Regions from separate parts of the Azonexus hydrophilus genome, predicted to be linked through region 3. Evidence: riboswitches for the same ligand, from Rfam matches in the RefSeq annotation. Region 3 holds a riboswitch; each other region holds the start of a gene.
The links. Region 3 has a riboswitch for cobalamin ahead of AADV58_RS02455 (TonB-dependent receptor domain-containing protein). Riboswitches for the same ligand answer to the same signal wherever they lie in the genome.

Region 1: it holds a riboswitch for cobalamin, as region 3 does, so the genes downstream of both, cobT (nicotinate-nucleotide--dimethylbenzimidazole phosphoribosyltransferase) here and AADV58_RS02455 (TonB-dependent receptor domain-containing protein) in region 3, are expected to answer to the same signal.
Region 2: it holds a riboswitch for cobalamin, as region 3 does, so the genes downstream of both, AADV58_RS13375 (ZrgA family zinc uptake protein) here and AADV58_RS02455 (TonB-dependent receptor domain-containing protein) in region 3, are expected to answer to the same signal.
Region 4: it holds a riboswitch for cobalamin, as region 3 does, so the genes downstream of both, AADV58_RS09270 (TonB-dependent receptor) here and AADV58_RS02455 (TonB-dependent receptor domain-containing protein) in region 3, are expected to answer to the same signal.

The regions. Positions count from the first base shown of each region.
Region 1 is NZ_CP151406.1:178,879-183,028, forward strand. Features, by position in the region: gene cobC (alpha-ribazole phosphatase family protein) at 1-1, opposite strand, end outside; gene AADV58_RS00815 (adenosylcobinamide-GDP ribazoletransferase) at 13-774, opposite strand; gene cobT (nicotinate-nucleotide--dimethylbenzimidazole phosphoribosyltransferase) at 777-1,820, opposite strand; cobalamin riboswitch at 1,895-2,085, opposite strand; gene cobU (bifunctional adenosylcobinamide kinase/adenosylcobinamide-phosphate guanylyltransferase) at 2,091-2,654, shown strand; gene AADV58_RS00830 (cobyric acid synthase) at 2,629-4,095, opposite strand.
Region 2 is NZ_CP151406.1:2,776,019-2,780,168, reverse strand. Features, by position in the region: gene hemP (hemin uptake protein HemP) at 73-303, opposite strand; gene rpsD (30S ribosomal protein S4) at 322-939, opposite strand; gene AADV58_RS13380 (hypothetical protein) at 969-1,235, opposite strand; cobalamin riboswitch at 1,356-1,586, shown strand; gene AADV58_RS13375 (ZrgA family zinc uptake protein) at 1,655-2,176, shown strand; gene AADV58_RS13370 (hypothetical protein) at 2,176-2,637, shown strand; gene AADV58_RS13365 (DUF2149 domain-containing protein) at 2,634-2,936, shown strand; gene cobN (cobaltochelatase subunit CobN) at 2,933-4,150, shown strand, end outside.
Region 3 is NZ_CP151406.1:502,152-506,301, forward strand. Features, by position in the region: gene AADV58_RS02450 (iron ABC transporter permease) at 1-728, opposite strand, end outside; gene AADV58_RS02455 (TonB-dependent receptor domain-containing protein) at 732-2,567, opposite strand; cobalamin riboswitch at 2,673-2,878, opposite strand; gene AADV58_RS02460 (hypothetical protein) at 2,993-3,190, shown strand; gene AADV58_RS02465 (cell division protein ZapA) at 3,192-3,518, shown strand; RNA gene ssrS (6S RNA) at 3,543-3,722, shown strand; gene AADV58_RS02475 (sulfite exporter TauE/SafE family protein) at 3,794-4,150, shown strand, end outside.
Region 4 is NZ_CP151406.1:1,931,862-1,936,011, forward strand. Features, by position in the region: gene AADV58_RS09270 (TonB-dependent receptor) at 1-1,604, opposite strand, end outside; cobalamin riboswitch at 1,709-1,908, opposite strand; cobalamin riboswitch at 2,020-2,222, shown strand; gene AADV58_RS09275 (ribonucleoside-diphosphate reductase subunit alpha) at 2,379-4,150, shown strand, end outside.

The sequences.
Region 1 (4,150 bases), 320 kb from region 3:
CCAGGTACAGCGTCAGCGCGGCCATTGCGCGAGCAGCCCGAGGTAGAAGGCGATTTCGGCAAGCTGCTGGGTGGCACCCAGGCAGTCGCCGGTATAACCGCCCAGCCAGCGGCGGAACTTGGCCGCCAGCCAGGCCGTCGCCAGCAACGCGAACAGCAGCCCGACCACTGCCTGTTGCCAGGGCAGCCAGAGTAGCGGCGCCAGCGCGAATGCCAGGGCGAACAGCAATGCCCCCGGCGCCAGCCGCTGGGCCAGCGGCCTGGCTTTGGACTGCGCGTCGTCGCGCGCGTAGTCCATGCTCGCCAGCAGCAGCGTCGCACAGCCGCGCGACCCGGCATGACCGGCGAGCAGCGCCGCCGGCACCAGTGCCGGATCGAGCGCCGCGAGCAGCACGAACTTGCCGGTCAGCCCCAGCCACAGCGCAACCACGCCGTAACTGCCGACCCGCGAATCCTTCATGATCGCCAGGATGCGCGACTTGTCCCAGCCGCCGCCAAGACCGTCGGCGGTGTCGGACAGGCCGTCCTCGTGGAAGGCGCCGGTGGCGTACAGCGTTGCCGCCATCGCCAGCAGCACGGCGACCGGCTGCGGCCAGAACTGCAGCGCGGCCAGGTAGACCAGCGCGGCAATGCCGCCGACAACCAGGCCGACCGCCGGAAACCAGCGCGCCGAGTGGTTCAGCGCTTCAGCCGAATGGCCGACCCAGACAGGCACCGGCAGCCGCGTGAAGAAACGGACGGCGCCGAGGAAGTAGTCGAGCTCGCGGCGCAACATGGCTAGCCGGCGACGCCGGCCGACTCGAAGCTGGCCATCTCGTTGAGGAAGGCGACTGCCGCCTGGGCCAGCGGGAAAGCCAGCGCGGCGCCGGTCCCCTCACCCAGGCGCAGGCCCAGGTCGAGCAGCGGTTCGGCGCGCAGCGCCTGCAACTGCGCACGGTGGCCGGGCTCGGCCGAACGGTGGCAGAAGACGCAGTAGTCAAGCAAGGCCGGTTCCAGGCGCGCGGCGACCAACGCCGCAGAACCGACGATGAAGCCGTCGATGAGCAGCACCATCTTCGCTTCCGCCGCCGCCAGCATAGCGCCGACCATGGTCGCGATCTCGAACCCGCCGAACTCCGCGAGCACGGCAAAGGCGTCGTCGCCGCCGCCAGCGACGCGATAACGGGTCAGCGCCTGCTCCAGCAGCGCCTGCTTGCGCGCCAGCCCGGCGTCGTCGAGACCGGTGCCGCGCCCGACGCAATCAGCCAGCGGCACGCCGGTCAGGCAGTGGGTGATCAAGGACGCCGAGGCGGTGTTGCCGATGCCCATTTCGCCGAAACCGACCACCTTGCAGCCGGCTGCCGCCAGGCCGAAGACCACGCCGGCGCCCTGCTCGATGGCCTGCGCGCACTGCGCCGCCGTCATCGCCGGGGATTCCAGGTAATTGGCCGTGCCCGGCGCCACCTTGAGATCGATCAGGCCTTCACGCGGACCGCCGAAATCATGGGCGACCCCGGCATCGACCACCGACAGGCCGAGACCGTTCTGCCGGCAGAAAACATTGATTGCCGCGCCGCCGGCGAGGAAGTTCTCGACCATCTGCCAGGTCACGTCCTGCGGATAGGCCGAGACGCCGGCCTTGGCCGCGCCGTGATCGCCGGCGAAGACCAGCATCTGCGGCCGGTCGAGCGACGGCGTCAGCGTCTGCTGGATCAGGCCGATGCGCACCGCCAGCGCCTCCAGCTGGCCGAGCGAGCCGGGCGGCTTGGTCTTGCGGTCGACCTTGTGCTTGAGCGAATTTTCCATGCCCCGGTCCGGGGCGGTGATTGCGAACGAATGCATCCGATTCTCCAAAAGCGAAAGGGCCTCGCGACGACGTTTGGCCAACGCAGTCGCGAAGCCCTTGTCCACAGGCTTCAAAATGAAGATGTCCGACAGGTCTTCTGGCTTCCGGATCGTCCGATCCGCTGCGCCTTCCCGGCAGGTCTGTTTCCCTGCGTAGTGGCATCGTGCAGCGGCCGTCCCCGGTTACAGCGGCGGGCCCGCCCCGGAATAGAGTTGTCTCGCACCGGGTTCCGTTTTGTCGAACGCGCTGATTATACAATGGTGGCCATGAATGAACTGATCCTCGGCGGCGCCCGTTCGGGCAAGAGCCGCCATGCCGAGCAACGCGCTCTCGAATCCGGCCTCCGGGTCGTCTATGTCGCCACCGCCGAATCGCGCGACGGCGAGATGGCGCGCCGCATCGCCCACCACCGTGAACGCCGCCCGGCCGACTGGGGCTGCGTCGAGGAGCCGTTGCACCTGTCCGCCCGCCTGCGCGAACTGGCGGCGCCCGACACCTGCCTCCTGGTCGACTGCCTGACGCTGTGGCTCTCCAATCTGCTTTTCGCCGGCCGCGCTGCCGCCCAGGCCGAAGCCGGCGAGGCCGTCGACTGCCCGTTGTTCGCCGGTGAAACGGCGGCGCTGATCGAGACGCTGCCGCAACTACCCGGCCGCATCATCCTGGTCTCCAACGAGGTCGGCTGGGGCATCGTGCCGATGCACCCGGTTTCGCGGCTGTTCGCCGATGAACAGGGGCGGCTCAACCAGCGCGTCGCGGCAGTCTGCGATCAGGTGACGCTGGTCGCCGCCGGCCTGCCGCTGACGCTCAAGGCAGCGCCAGCCAGGGCCTGAGCTTTTCCCAGGCGAGCGCCGCCTCGACCGAATCGGCCAGGCGGTCGAGATCGGCTTCGCGGCGGGCGGCAAAGTCGACGTGATCGACCTCGCCGGCACCGGCCCAGCGCAACAATGCAGCCAAGGCCTCGGGATGGTCGAAAACGCCGTGGCAGTAAGTACCGAGAACTTGATCGTCGGCCGAGATAGCACCATCGGCACGGCCGTCGGCCAGCTGTACGGCAGCCCACGTCAAGCCATCGCCCTGGGTGACGCCGAGGTGGATTTCGTAGCCGGTCATCACCGGCCGGCCTTCGAGATGCAAGTGGCCGCTCACATTGCGCAGCTGCTTCTCCGTTTCCAGCGTCGTGTCCACCGCCAGGAAGCCAAGGCCGGGCGTCGTTCCCGGCTTGCCTTCGAGACCGAGCGGATCGGCGATGCTGCGGCCGAGCATCTGGTAGCCACCGCACAGGCCGATCACCTTGCCGCCGTAGCGCAGGTGGCGGGCGATGGCGCGGTCGTGGCCATGGACGCGCAGCCAGTCGAGGTCGGCGCGCACCGCCTTGGAACCGGGCAGGACGATCAGATCGGCCGGCGGCAAAGCTTCGCCCGGCGCGATCCAGCGGAAATCGACCTGCGGGTGCAGGCGCAGTGGATCGAGGTCGTTATGGTTGGAAGTACGCGGGTAGGCCGGCGCGACGACGCGGATTTTTGCTGTTTTCTTGCCGTCGACCGTGGATGTCGCGATTGCGTCCTCGGCGTCGAGCATCAAGCCGTGCAGGTAGGGCAGCACGCCGAGCACCGGCTTGCCGGTGCGCTGCTCCAGCCAGGCCAGACCGGGTTCGAGCAACGCGATGTCACCACGGAAACGGTTGATGACGAAGCCGACGACGCGCGCCTGCTCGGACGCCGACAGCAGCTCCAGCGTGCCGACCAGATGGGCGAAGACGCCGCCGCGGTCGATGTCGGCGACGATGATCACCGGGCAATCGACCGCTTCGGCGAAGCCCATGTTGGCGATGTCGCGGTCACGCAGGTTGATCTCGGCCGGCGAACCGGCGCCCTCGACCAGCACGCAATCGTATTGCGCGGTCAGCCGGCCCCAGGATTCGAGCACCGCGCCCATCGCCCGCGGCTTGTAGTCGTGGTAGGCCTTGGCGTCGAGGTCGGTGGCGACCTTGCCGTGGATGATCACCTGCGCCTTGCGGTCGGTGGTCGGCTTCAACAGCACCGGGTTGAAATCGGTATGCGCTTCGAGACCGCAGGCCAGCGCCTGCAACGCCTGCGCCCGGCCGATCTCGCCACCGTCGACGGTAACCGCCGAATTGAGCGCCATGTTCTGCGGTTTGAACGGCGCCACGCGTACCCCACGCCGCTTCAGAATCCGGCACAGCGCCGCGACCAGCGTCGATTTGCCGGCGTCGGACGTCGTTCCCTGGACCATCAGCGCGTTGCCTATCATGCGTGCAAACCCGTGAAAAAAGGCCGTAATTATGGCACCATCGCTGCCTTCCGAT
Region 2 (4,150 bases), 1.1 Mb from region 3:
GCCGGCGTGTGATCGGCGCCCTCCGGAGGAGCAGGCGGGGTCAGCGACCTGCTCCGGCTTGCTCGGTGGGGCTTACTTGGTCAGGATCAGCTTGCCCTGGCGGGTGATGCGCAGGCGGTACTCGCTGCCGCTGTGGCGGATGCAGATTTCGTTGCATTCGCCAAACAGGGCTTTGCTGGCGATGCACTGGACTGCGCAGCTTGCGGCCCGGGCGGCGGCTTGTTCGGGCTTGAGACGCAAGGTCGGGCGCGGACCGTTGGCATGCAGGAAAGGAATGCGCAGAGTCTGTTTGCTCGGTTCCATGATGGGCTCCTCGAGGGATTACATCCGGGTGGCGTAGTACTCGACCACACGCTGCAGGTCGAGTGGGAAGGGCGCCGCGTCGCCGTCGGGCAGGTGGGTCAGGCGGGCGCAGGTCGTCGCGTCATCGAAGGTGATCCATTGTGGGCGCTCCAGCGCCGGCTCTTCCAGCGTAGCCCTTACCAGATCGATCTTACGTCCGGCCTCGGTCGGGCCGAAGGCGTCGCCGATGCGCAGGCGGATCGAAGGAATGGTCACGCGCTTGCCGTTGAGCTGGAAATGACCGTGGCTGACCAGTTGGCGCGCGGCCGGAATGGTCGGCGCGAAACCCGCGCGGAAGACCATGTTGTCGAGCCGACGTTCGAGCAGTTCGACCAGCTTGTTGCCGGTAGCACCACGATCCTTCTTGGCATCGGCAACGGCGCGGCGCAGCTGGCGTTCGCTCAGGCCGTAGTTGTAGCGCAGCTTTTGTTTTTCCATCAGTTGCAGGCCGAATTCGGACTTGCGCGAGGTGACTTTGCGGGCGCCGTGCTGGCCGGGCGGCTGGTTGCGTTCCTGCATCGATTTGCGTGACAGCCCCGGCAGATCGACGCCGAGGGCGCGCAGGACTTTGAGGCGGGGGCCGGTATAACGGGACATGATTACTCTCTCTCGTACTGTGATTGATGTCAGTGGGTCTGGCAGCCGGGGTGGGCCAGCGGGTAGCAGTCGACCGGAACCGAAGCGGGGTGGCAGTGCACCGCCTCCCAGCCGCCGAGGACTTCCTGCAGCGTGCTCTTCAGGTAGGGATTGAGGTCGGCGCTGTCGGCCACGCTGCGCAGATGAGTGCGCAAGGCTTCGGTCTTGTGGAAGGTGGCGCCGCGCAGGGCTGACGAGGACAACAGGTGGATGACGGCAGCCAGCCTGAGTTCGAGGGGCATGTCGGCGTGTTCCATGAGGGGCGCTCCAGTCGGTTCGGGGAAACTGGCTGGCTGGCCGGAAACGCGGCTTGCTGGCTACTGAATGAGAATTATTGTTAATAATTCATTTGGCGTCAAGTGTCTTTTGGCAGGCTGTGCTAACATCCGCCCGTTGGTGCTCGCGCATGCCTCGGCAGGCGCGGTTAAACGGGAAGCTGGGAGATTGGCCGTCAGGCAGATCCAACCAGCGCTGCCCCCGCAACGGTAAGTGGATGGACGTCCGCGTCCAGCTTTCACCTTGCAGCCACTGGCGATGCAACGCATCCCGGGAAGGCGGTGAAGGCAAGATCCACCAGCCCGGATACCGGCCAACAGGGTGGTCCGCGCATGCGCCGGGCCGTAATGCCTGATGTCGACGGGGAGGTCGGCAGGGCGTCATTCCGGAACTTCTTCCCATGTCAAAAATCCCTACGCGTGTGGCGGCGTGCGCCCTGTTCACGGCGGCTGCCTGTTTTTCCCCGCTTGCTCTGGCTCACGGCAACCACACCCACGGTCACGGCAATGTCCAGGTCAGTGTTGACGGCACGGCGCTGACAGTGCGCCTCGATGTGCCGCTGGAAGCCTATCTCGGCTACGACTATCCGCCCCGCAACGAAAAACAGCAGCAGGTCTGGCAGGCCTTCGTCGAACGTGTCGCCGACCCGCTGCGCTTTGTCGAGCCGCCGGCCGAAGCCCAGTGCAAGCTGAGTGGCAGTCGCACCGAACCGGCGCTGGGCGAAGTCGATCCCAAGGTCGATATTGCCAACCTGGTGCACGAAATCCGCTTCGAATGCGCCCAGCCCGAAGCGCTCAAGTCGCTAAGCTTCAGTGCTTTCCGCGACCACCCGGGGCTCAAGCAGTTGCGGGTCCGCCTGGAGAGCGCTGGCGCGAAAAAGACCCAGACCATCCGTCCGCGTTTCCCGGCGCTGGTGTTCTGATGCTGGAGGCCGGCTTTACCCAACTCACCCAGTTGCTGCTGACGCCGATTCTCTGGCTGCTGGCGGCGGCGCTGGTCTACGCCCTGTGGATGAGCGGTGCCGTGCTGGTCGAAGCCTGGCAGCGGCGTTCGCCGGCCTTCCGCAGTCTGCCTGACGCACCGGAACTGGCGTTCGACGAGATCGAGCTGATCGTCCTGCGCCGGCTTGAGCCGCTCCGCCTGCTCAGCCGGGTGACGCCGATGCTCGGCCTGATCGCCACCATGATCCCGCTCGGCCCGGCCCTGCACGGCGTTGCCAGCGGCAACGGCAGCGCTGCGCTGGCGGTGTTCAGCGACGCCTTTGCCGGCGTCGTGCTGGCGCTGACGGCGGCGGCCATCGGCCTGGTCCTGTATTCCCTGCGCCGTCGCTGGCTGCTCGGCGAACTGCTGGCCATTCGCAAGCGCCGGGAGGGCCTGGCGTGAGCCTCAAGCATTTCAACATCCTGGAAGAGGATGACGACGACCCGATGCTGTCGTCGATCAACCTGGTCGATGTCTTTCTCGTTCTGGTCGTCGCCCTGCTGGCGGCGGTCAATCTGTCGTCGGCTGGTGATCCGGGGGCGCCGGTGGAACTGGCGATTCCGGAAAACGGCCAGGAAATCCGCTACCAGGGCACCGGCGACAGCGGCGAAGGTGAGGGCGTGCGGGCCGGCGTTGCCTACCGCTTGCGCGACGGCAGCATCATCTACGTTCCGGAAGACGGCCCGGCCGCCAAGCCATGATGCGCTGGCTGGGATGGCTGCTGCTCGTCTGCCTGGCGGGTGCCGCGCAGGCGCGCGAACTGTTGTGGGTGACTGCCGACATCACGCCCAAGGCCCGCACCGCCCTGGTCGAACGCCTGGCGCAGGCGAATGGCTGGCGGTTCCGGCATTTCGATACGCCGCTGACCCTGCCGGAGAGCGAACGCCCGGCGCAGCGCCAGCGCCTGCTGGCGGCGGCCGGCAGTGCCGACATGCTGTGGGTCGATGCGCCGCATGCGATGCCGCAGGCACTGCTGGCCGACTTGCTGCCGCCTGGGGCGGTCAAGGTGCCGGTGGTCTGGATTGGCCCCGAGTCGGTTGCCGCGTCTGATCGGCTGGCCGATTACCTGCGCCATGGCGGCGAAGGCAACATCCGCGCCGCGCTGACCCTGGCCACCCGCCGTCTCGCCGGCATGAGCGAAGCGCAAGCTGCGGCTGACCTGCCGGCGCCGCGCCCCTGGCCGCGCCAGGGGCTCTACCATCCGGACGCACCGGACTTCCTGGCCGACGTCGACGCCCTGCAAGCCTGGCGTCGCGATCCGCGACCGGCAGTGGCGGTGCTCGTCCATCGCCATCATTTCGTCAATGGCGAAACAGCCTGGCTCGACGCCTGGTTGCGCCGCTTCGACGCGCACGGGCTGGCAGCCTATGCGGTCTTCGGTCAGCAACTCGATGCCGGTGGCCTGCGCCAGTTGCTGGTGGCGCGTGCGGACCGCCGCGACAGCGGCCCGGAAACGGCGCACCCGGCCTTACTGGTGCTGCACCAGCTGGTGTCGAAAGGCGCCGACCTGCAGACCCTGCTGGCGCGCTGGCAAGTGCCGCTGCTGTCGGCCTTGCCCTATCGCCATGGCGATACCGCCGCCTGGCAGAACGATGCGACCGGCCTGCGTCTGGCCGACACGCCCTTTTACCTGTTCCAGCCGGAGGCGGCAGGCGCCATTGATCCGCTGATCGTTGCCGCCCATCCCGACGATCAACGGCCGGTCGAACTGATCGAGCGCCAGGCCGATGCGCTGATCGCCCGCGCCGCGCGGCAGGTCGCGCTGCAGCGCAAGCCGCCGGCGGAGAAAAAGCTGGCGCTGATGGTGTACAACTATCCGGCCGGCGGCAGCAATTTCGGCGCCTCCTTCCTCAATGTGCCGCGCAGCCTGGAAAACGTCACCGCCGCGCTGGTGCACGCCGGCTACCGCACGCAA
Region 3 (4,150 bases):
GCGGTGGCCACCGAAGCCAGCAGATAAACCGTGTAGCGTAGCCGCCCCACCGCCACGCCCAGCGCCTGGGCCTGCATCAGGCCGCGCGACAGCAGGTTGAGTTCGCGGGCGAACGGCATCGCGCAGGCCAGTGCGACCACCAGCGCCAGTGCCGCCGGCCACCAGGTGAAGGTCTGCCCAAGGTCGCCCATCAGCCAGAACAGCATGCCGTGCAGCTTGCCTTCGTCGGCAATCGACAGCATCAGGGCAATCAGCGCGCCGCAGCCGGCGGCGACGATGACGCCGGTGAGCAGCAGGCGGGTCTGCGTCCAGCTACCGTCGCCATGCGCCAGCCCGAAGACCAGGAACATGGCACCGAGCGCGCCGGCAAAGGCGAGTCCGTCGACGGCCAGCAGCGGCAGCCCGATCAGGATGCCGAACATGGCGCCGACGCCGGCCCCGCCCGAGATACCGAGCACGTAAGGATCGGCCAGCGGATTGCGCAGCAGCACCTGCATCAGCGCCCCGGCCAGCGCCAGCAAGCCGCCGCAGGCGAAGCCGGCGAGTGCCCGTGGCAGGCGCAATTGCACGACCATGTCAGCCGCCCCGTCGCCGTGCCCGAACAACGCGGCGACGATGTCGGGCAGCGGCACCTTGAGGCTGCCCGCCGACAGGGCCAAGGCGAAACTCGCCAGCGCCAGCAGGCTGAGCGCGGAGAGAATCAGGAAGGCACGGCGGCGGGTGGGCATGGATTATTTCGGACTGTAGCGGATGCCGATGAAGGCGTTGCGCCCCGGGGTGGCGTAGGTGTTGACGAGTATATAGTCCCGGTCAAAGAGGTTGTTGACGCGGGCAAATACGCTCCAGGCCGGGGCAAAGCGGTAGGCGGCGTAGAGGTTGACCAGTGTATAGCTGCCCATATCCACTTTCGGGCCGGTGGACGGATACTCATGACGTTTGCCAGTGAACTGGAATTCGGTTCGCCAGTTCCATGGACCAATCTCCTGCCCAGCTGAAGCGTTGGCCGAATGCCGGGCGCGCCTGGGCAATTGCCTGCTGTTCTTCTGGTCTTTTGCGTCTAGCCAGTCGTAATTGAAGGCCAGATCGAAGCCGCGCAGTCTGCCTTGCCAGTTCAAAGTGGCGCCTTCAATTCTGGCGGTGTCGATATTGGTCGGGGTGGTGACTGCGCCGACCTGGGTCCAGGAGATCATGTCCTTGATGTGGTTGAGATACCAGGTCAGTGACAGAGCGTGATTTCCGGCTTCATGGTGAATCGTTATTTCGCGGTTTACTGCTGATTCTGGACGTACGTCCGGGTTCCCGATGTAGCCGCTTTTCAGGGGGTAATAGAGATCGTTGAACGTAGGCGCTTTGAACGCCGTGCCAATACTGGCACTGGCTCGCCAATTGGGCGTTAGACGATAGCCATAAGCAAGGGAGCCGGTGGTCTTGTCACCGAAAAGCGAGTCGTCATCATGGCGAATGCTTCCCTGCAGGCGATGTTGGCCAAAGCCGCGGTTCCAGCCCAGTTGAACGGAATCGTTTTGGCGTGTTTTTTCCGCGTAGTTGTCCGACGTCGTGATGGATTGTCGCGTGCTTTCCAGTCCGACCAGAAGATTGCCCCAGCGAGTATTCAGGTCGTGTTGCCACGAATACAGATTCTGATCGGTGTTGAACCGGCTATCGAACAAACCGTTACGCAGGTTGTCGGAATAATCGTTGCTGCGCCCGAATGTGAGTGTGCTGTTCCAGTTCGGGTTGATCTTGTTTTTCAATACCAAGGAGCCGTTGCCGTTCCGGGTCTTGCTCACCCAGTCGTTGGTAGCGCCACTGCCGTCATAACGGCTCATTCCGTCCGCATGAAGTGCCGACAGCAGCACTTCATGGCCCGGAGCGAAGGTATAACCCAGACGCGCCGATGCCGCGAGGTTGTGAAAACCATCCTTGTCCGGGTTGGCTGTAGTTGTCCAGGGGCGACTGTTGAAGCCCTTGGTGCTCTCGTGAGACACGGTTGCGCCATAGTTCCAGCCATTCTGTTTGCCAGACATGCTCACACTGCCATTTTGCGTACCGTAGTTACCGGCACCGGCTTCGGCGGAGAAATGAAAGGTTTCTTCGCTGCGTCGGGTGAAGATCTGGACCACGCCGCCGATGGCGTCACTGCCGTACATTGCGGAGGCTGGACCGCGGATGATCTCGATGCGTTCAATCTGCGCAACGGGAATGCGAGACCAGGAAACGTTCCCGTTAGTTGCCGAGCCCATTCGCATGCCATCGACAAGAAGCAGGGCGTGTTTGCCGTTAGTGCCTCGGATGAGCAGCGATGATTCGGCGCCCCAGCTGCCGTTGGCAACGATCTGTATGCCCGGCTGGGCAGCCAGGATCTGTTCGAGATTGGTGTGGCCGGCGGCTTCAATCTCGTTGCGCTCGATCACGCTGACATCGGTCAACACTTCGCTGACCCGCATCGGCTGGCGTGTCGCGGTGACCACCATGGTGTCGAGGCTGGCAAGCTGCTCCGTGGCCTGCAGTGGTTGGCAAAAAGCGAGCGGTAACAATACCGCCAGCGGCTTCAAACGTGAGTTCATGGATTTCCCCTTTCCGGCAGGCGTCCCCGCATGCCGGAATGCATTGACAAGGAAGTGCGCAGGGGAGAGGGCTGGTCAGGAACCGGCACCACCACCCCGTGGTACTTCCGCTAGGTGTGCAAGGCCGGTATCCGGGCTCACAAGTCTTGACGTATCGCCTTCCCAGGTTTCCCCAGTGGCTTCGTGATACGCCCGCACTTGCTTACCGTTGCGGGGGCAGCAGCGGCTTGGTCTCGTTGGAGACGCACCGCTTTCCCGTTTAACTGCGCTTGGTGAAAACCGCGCGCAGCACCTGACACGGCGCGCATTCTAGCGCGCCTGGCCGGGAGATGCGAATGCCAATGGCGTCGACAGCCGATAAAACACTTTGAAAATAGCTGCTTAGTCCTTGACCGGGCAGCATTTGTCCCTCTATAGTGCGCGCCATGAATAGCGAATTCGAAGCGCTCGAAGCCAAGATCGATCAGGTCGTCGCCCTGGTGCACCAGTTGCGTGCCGAGAACGAAGTCCTGAAGAACCAGATAGCCACGGCCGAGGCCGAGCGTCTGCACTTGCGCTCGACGATGACGGCTGCCCGCGAGCGGCTGGAAGGCCTGATGGACAAGCTGCCCGAGGATGCCTGAGATGAGTGCCGAGCAGAATTTCCTCGACGTCAAGATCATGGGCCGCGAATACCGCGTTGCCTGCCGGCCGGAGGAGCGCGATGCGCTGCTGGCAGCGGTTGATCTGGTCGACAACAAGATGCGCGAAATCGCCCAGAAGACCAAGAGCACCATCGCCGAACGCGTGGCGGTGATGGCCGCGCTGAACATCGCCCACGAACGCCTGGCGGCGCCGGCTGGCGAGGCTGCCGAAGAAGCGCTTGCGTCGACCGACACGAAGCGTAGAATCGAAGACATGGGAGCACGGCTCGATGCCGTGCTGGCACCCCAGCAGCAACTGGATCTCTGAGTCGCTGCGGGATTGCCCGCCGAGTGTTCCCTGCGGTGTTTGTTAAGGCCATATATTCCTTGAACCAATGCTGATTGGCATCGGTTGCGGACCAAGACTCCGCTGTTGTGCGCGTTCTTCGTCGAATGTGCCTGATGCGGAAGGAAAGCAGCCACTCTGAACCCAGGTTCAGGATGCCGGCCTGACGGCACTCGCGGGGACTTTTACCAAACAGGTGGCAGCTTCTGCCACCTGTTTTCATTTTTGGTTGTCAGCTTCAACGAATATCTCCGATCATGACGATTTGGTGGCTAACGTATCCCTTGCTGGGCATTTTTGGTGGTTTTGTCGCCGGTTTGTTTGGTGTCGGTGGCGGTCTGACGCTGGTGCCCTTCATGTACATGTTGTTTGTTGCCCAGAGCTTTCCAACCGACCATGTCATGCACTTGGCCCTGGGTACTTCGATGGCGACGATCGTGTTTACATCGATTTCCAGCATGCGCGCCCACCATGCGCACGGAGCAGTGCGTTGGGATATTGTCCGGACCATGGCGCCGGGTTTGGTGCTTGGTACCTTTGGCGGTTCGCTGGTTGCAGGCCAGGTACCGACCGGGCCAATGACTGCGATTTTTGTCGTCATCGTCTATTACGCG
Region 4 (4,150 bases), 1.4 Mb from region 3:
TCGCGGAAGCGCGCCTGGGTATGGGTGTAGCGGGCGGCGAGATCAACGCCGGCGGTGACCTGCAGGCGGCCTTCGAGCTCAATGCCGCGGTGGCGGGTGGCATCGAGGTTGATGTTCGAGAAGGTCGGTGCGAAATAGTGGATTTCGTTGCTGATATCCATCTCGAACAGACTGGCGCCGAAGCTGGCGCCAGCCCCCTGCCAGCGGGCGCCGATCTCGCGGTCGAGCGAGCGTTGAGGCTTTAACAGCGTCGGACAAGGTGCCGTCCAGCAGCGGTTCTCGTCGATGTTGGCGATGCGGAAGCTGCGCCCGATCCGGCCGTAAGCCGAGAAGCCGGCGCCGAGTTCCTGCTGCACTGCGAGTTCGTAGGCCGACAGGCTGTGCCGCTCGCTGGCGTCACGCGGCACCAGGCGCTCGTGCTGCGTCTGGCGGACGCTCTCCCGGCGTCCGCCGAGGCTGATCCGGGTGCCACTGGCGGCCAGGTGCAGGTCGTTACGCAGGTAGAAGGCTTGGTTCTTCTGCTTGCCCGATTCGTCGAGGGCGCTCATGAAACCGGTGGCGGCGGTGTCGTTGTCGTAGGTCCAGTGGCTCCAGTCGGCGCCGACGGTCAGGTTGTAGAGCACCTGGTCGAAACGGGTCTGCCAGAGCACGCGCGGCGAGACCGTGGTGACGCCGACGTCGGTCTTGGCCAGTGTGCTGCCCCAGGCGGTGTTGTTGAACATGTCGGCACGCTTGTCGCGGCGGGCGATGTCGAGCGCCAGCGTCAGTTCGCCGAGGCGCCGTTCGCCGCGCAGCGAGAAACGCTGGCTGCGGCTGTCGAAATAATCGTCCGGGGTCGCCGCGCCGCGGCGGTCGCTGCGCAGTTGCGCTTCGCTGCGGGCGCCCGGCAGGCGTGAGTTCTGGTCGTCGGCGCTGAAGGCGAGGGCGACGAAGCCGTCGCGGTCGCCGAAGCGCAGTTCGCCGCTAGCGGTGTCGAGTTCGCTGCGGTTGTTGTCGCGGTAGTTGTCGGTACGCAGGCGCTGCGCGTTGAGGCGCAGACCCCAGCGTTCGCCGCCGGCGCGGAAACCGCCGCGCAGATCGCTCAGGTCATGGCTGCCGACGCGGGCCGAGACGTTACCGGAGAGCGGCGCGCCGAGCGCCGAGCGGGTGATGATGTTGATCGTGCCGCTGCTCGCGCCGCTGCCGTAAAGCACGGAACCGGACCCGCGGAGGATCTCGATGCGTTCGATGCTGTCGAGCGGGATCGCCGACAGGCGGGCGCTGACCAGTTCGTTCTCCGAAATGCGCTGGCCGTCGACCAGGACCAGCGTGTTCTGGTCGCCGGTCATGCCGAAGCCGCGCAGGTCGAGCGGCGAATCCGGCGTGCCGACGAAGTTGATGCGGCTATGTACACCGCCGAGTTTGTTCAGAACTTCACCGACGGTGGTTGCCGCACTGTTTCGGATTTCGTCTGCGGTGATCACCTGGGCGGCGATCGGATTTTCCTGTTGGCTTGATTCGAAGCGGGTAGCGGTGACGACGATGGTGTCGAGCGTCTGGGCGGCAAGATTGCCGGCGAACAAGGCGAGCAGCGTGGCTGCCACGGGTTTGAGGCGGATGTGCATTGGTTTTCCCCTGCCGGCAGCGTCCCCGCATGCCGGTGTGCTTGGTTGAGGTGAAGCGCGTGGGGAATGGGCTGACGGGCGGCCGTGGCCGCTTCCCCGCGGCACTTCGCTGGTCGTCGCAGGCCGGTCTCCGGGCTGGCAAGTCTTGACGCGTCGCCTTCCCGGGCAGAACCCAGTGGCCTTGTGACGCGCCCGCACTCGCTTACCGTTGCGGGGGCAGCAGCGGCTTTGTCCGAGGACGCACCGCTTTCCCGTTTCACCGTGGCGGAAAACCGCCGACGGCACCTGAAACGCTCATAATTATAGCGGATCGAAACGACACTGCCATGTCTTGCTTTTGTCTATATTTAGTCGCTTGCCGCTTCTCATCTACTGCATGTAGTGATTTTTGTTGACTGGCGGCAAGCGAAAGGCATAAACTCCGTCGCGTTGATGGTTCCCCGCAAGGGGATTAAAACGGGAATCCGGTGCCGGATCTGACGATCCGAATCCCGGGGCTGCCCCCGCAACTGTAACCGGCGAGCGTTTCGCCACCCCATGCCACTGGATGCGTCCGGGAAGGCGGGTGAAACGCGTTGAGCCGGGAGCCAGGAGACCTGCCGCAACGTGTCCTTTTCATTTTCCTTTGGGGCGGGGTGTCCCTGGTGAGAGGTTTTGCGTGAGCGTTTCGTCTCTTGTCGTCCGTGCTTGTCCGTTGTCGCCGTCCGTCGGCACAGCGTTGCGCGGCCGCGTCACGCGCCAGCCATGTTCCGCCCCCCGAACCGGAGCATTGCCGTGTCCTCGAACGTCCTCGCGCACATTTCCGACTTGTCCGCCCACAGTGCCGCCGCGCTGCAGGTGATCCGCCGTCATGGCGCGGTCGTCGAATTCCATCCCGAGAAGATTTCCGTTGCCCTGACCAAGGCTTTCCTGGCCGTCGAGGGGAGCCAGAGCGCGACCTCGTCGCGGGTGCGCGAACTGGTTGCGCGGCTGACCGAAACGGTCGTGCGTTCGCTGACCCGCCGCCTGCCGGACGGTGGCCGGGTGCATATCGAGGATATCCAGGACCAGGTCGAACTGGCGCTGATGCGCTCCGGCGAGCACGACGTCGCCCGCGCCTATGTGCTCTACCGCGAGCGGCGCGCCGCCGAGCGGGCCGCGCTGGCCGAAGTCCAGGGCGTGCCCGAGCTGCATGTGACGGTCGATGGCGAGCGCCGGCCGCTCGATGTCGCAGGTTTGCTGAAAACCTGCGAAACGGCGTGTGCCGGGCTGGGGGAGGGCGTTTCGCCGCGGACCATCCTCGATCACGCGCTGAAGAACCTGTACGACGGTGTTGCGCTGGCCGACGTCAAGCAGGCGCTGGTGCTCGCCGCGCGTACGCTGATCGAGCGCGAACCCGGTTACGACTACGCCACCGCCCGCCTGCTGCTGGCCAGCCTGGTCGAGGAAGCGGCCGGGCCGGAAGCGGCGCAGGATGAGGCCGTCGAAGCAACTTACTTCCCGGTCTTCGTCGAACGCGGCGTGATTGCCGAACTGCTCGACCCGCGCCTCAAGGATTACGACCTCGACCGCCTGGCCGCCGCGCTCAAGCCCGAGCGCAACCAGTTGTTCGGCTACCTCGGCCTGCAGACGTTGTACGACCGCTATTTCCTGCACATCGACGGCCGTCGCATCGAAACGCCGCAGCTTTTCTTCATGCGCGTGGCGATGGGCCTGGCCTTGAACGAAATCGACCGCGAAGCGCGCGCCATCGAGTTCTACGACCTGATTTCCAGCTTCGACTTCATGTGCTCGACGCCTACGCTGTTCAACAGCGGCACCCTGCATTCGCAACTGTCGTCCTGCTACCTGACCACGGTGGCCGACGACCTCGACGGCATCTACCAGTCGATCAAGGAAAACGCCCTGCTGCAGAAGTACGCCGGCGGGCTGGGCAACGACTGGACACCGGTGCGCGCGCTGGGCAGCCGGATCAAGGGCACCAACGGCCAGAGCCAGGGCGTCATTCCGTTTTTGAAGGTGGTCAACGACACGGCGGTCGCCGTGAACCAGGGCGGCAAGCGCAAGGGCGCCGTCTGCGCTTACCTGGAAACCTGGCACCTGGACATCGAGGAATTCCTCGAACTGCGCAAGAACACCGGCGACGAGCGCCGCCGCACGCACGACATGAACACCGCCAACTGGATTCCCGACCTGTTCATGCAGCGCGTAATTGCCGGTGGCGAGTGGACGCTGTTCTCGCCGGTCGATACGCCCGACCTGCACGAAAAATCCGGGCGCGCCTTCGTCGAGGCGTATGAAGCCTACGAAGCCAGGGCTGCCGCCGGCCAGTTGAAGCTGCACAAGAAGATTCCCGCCGTGCAGTTGTGGCGCAAGATGCTGACCATGCTGTTCGAGACCGGGCACCCGTGGATCACCTTCAAGGACGCCTGCAACCTGCGCTCGCCGCAGCAGCACGTCGGCGTCGTGCATTCGAGCAACCTCTGTACCGAGATCACGCTGAACACCTCGGATTCGGAAACGGCGGTGTGCAACCTCGGCTCGGTCAATCTGCTGGCGCACCTGAA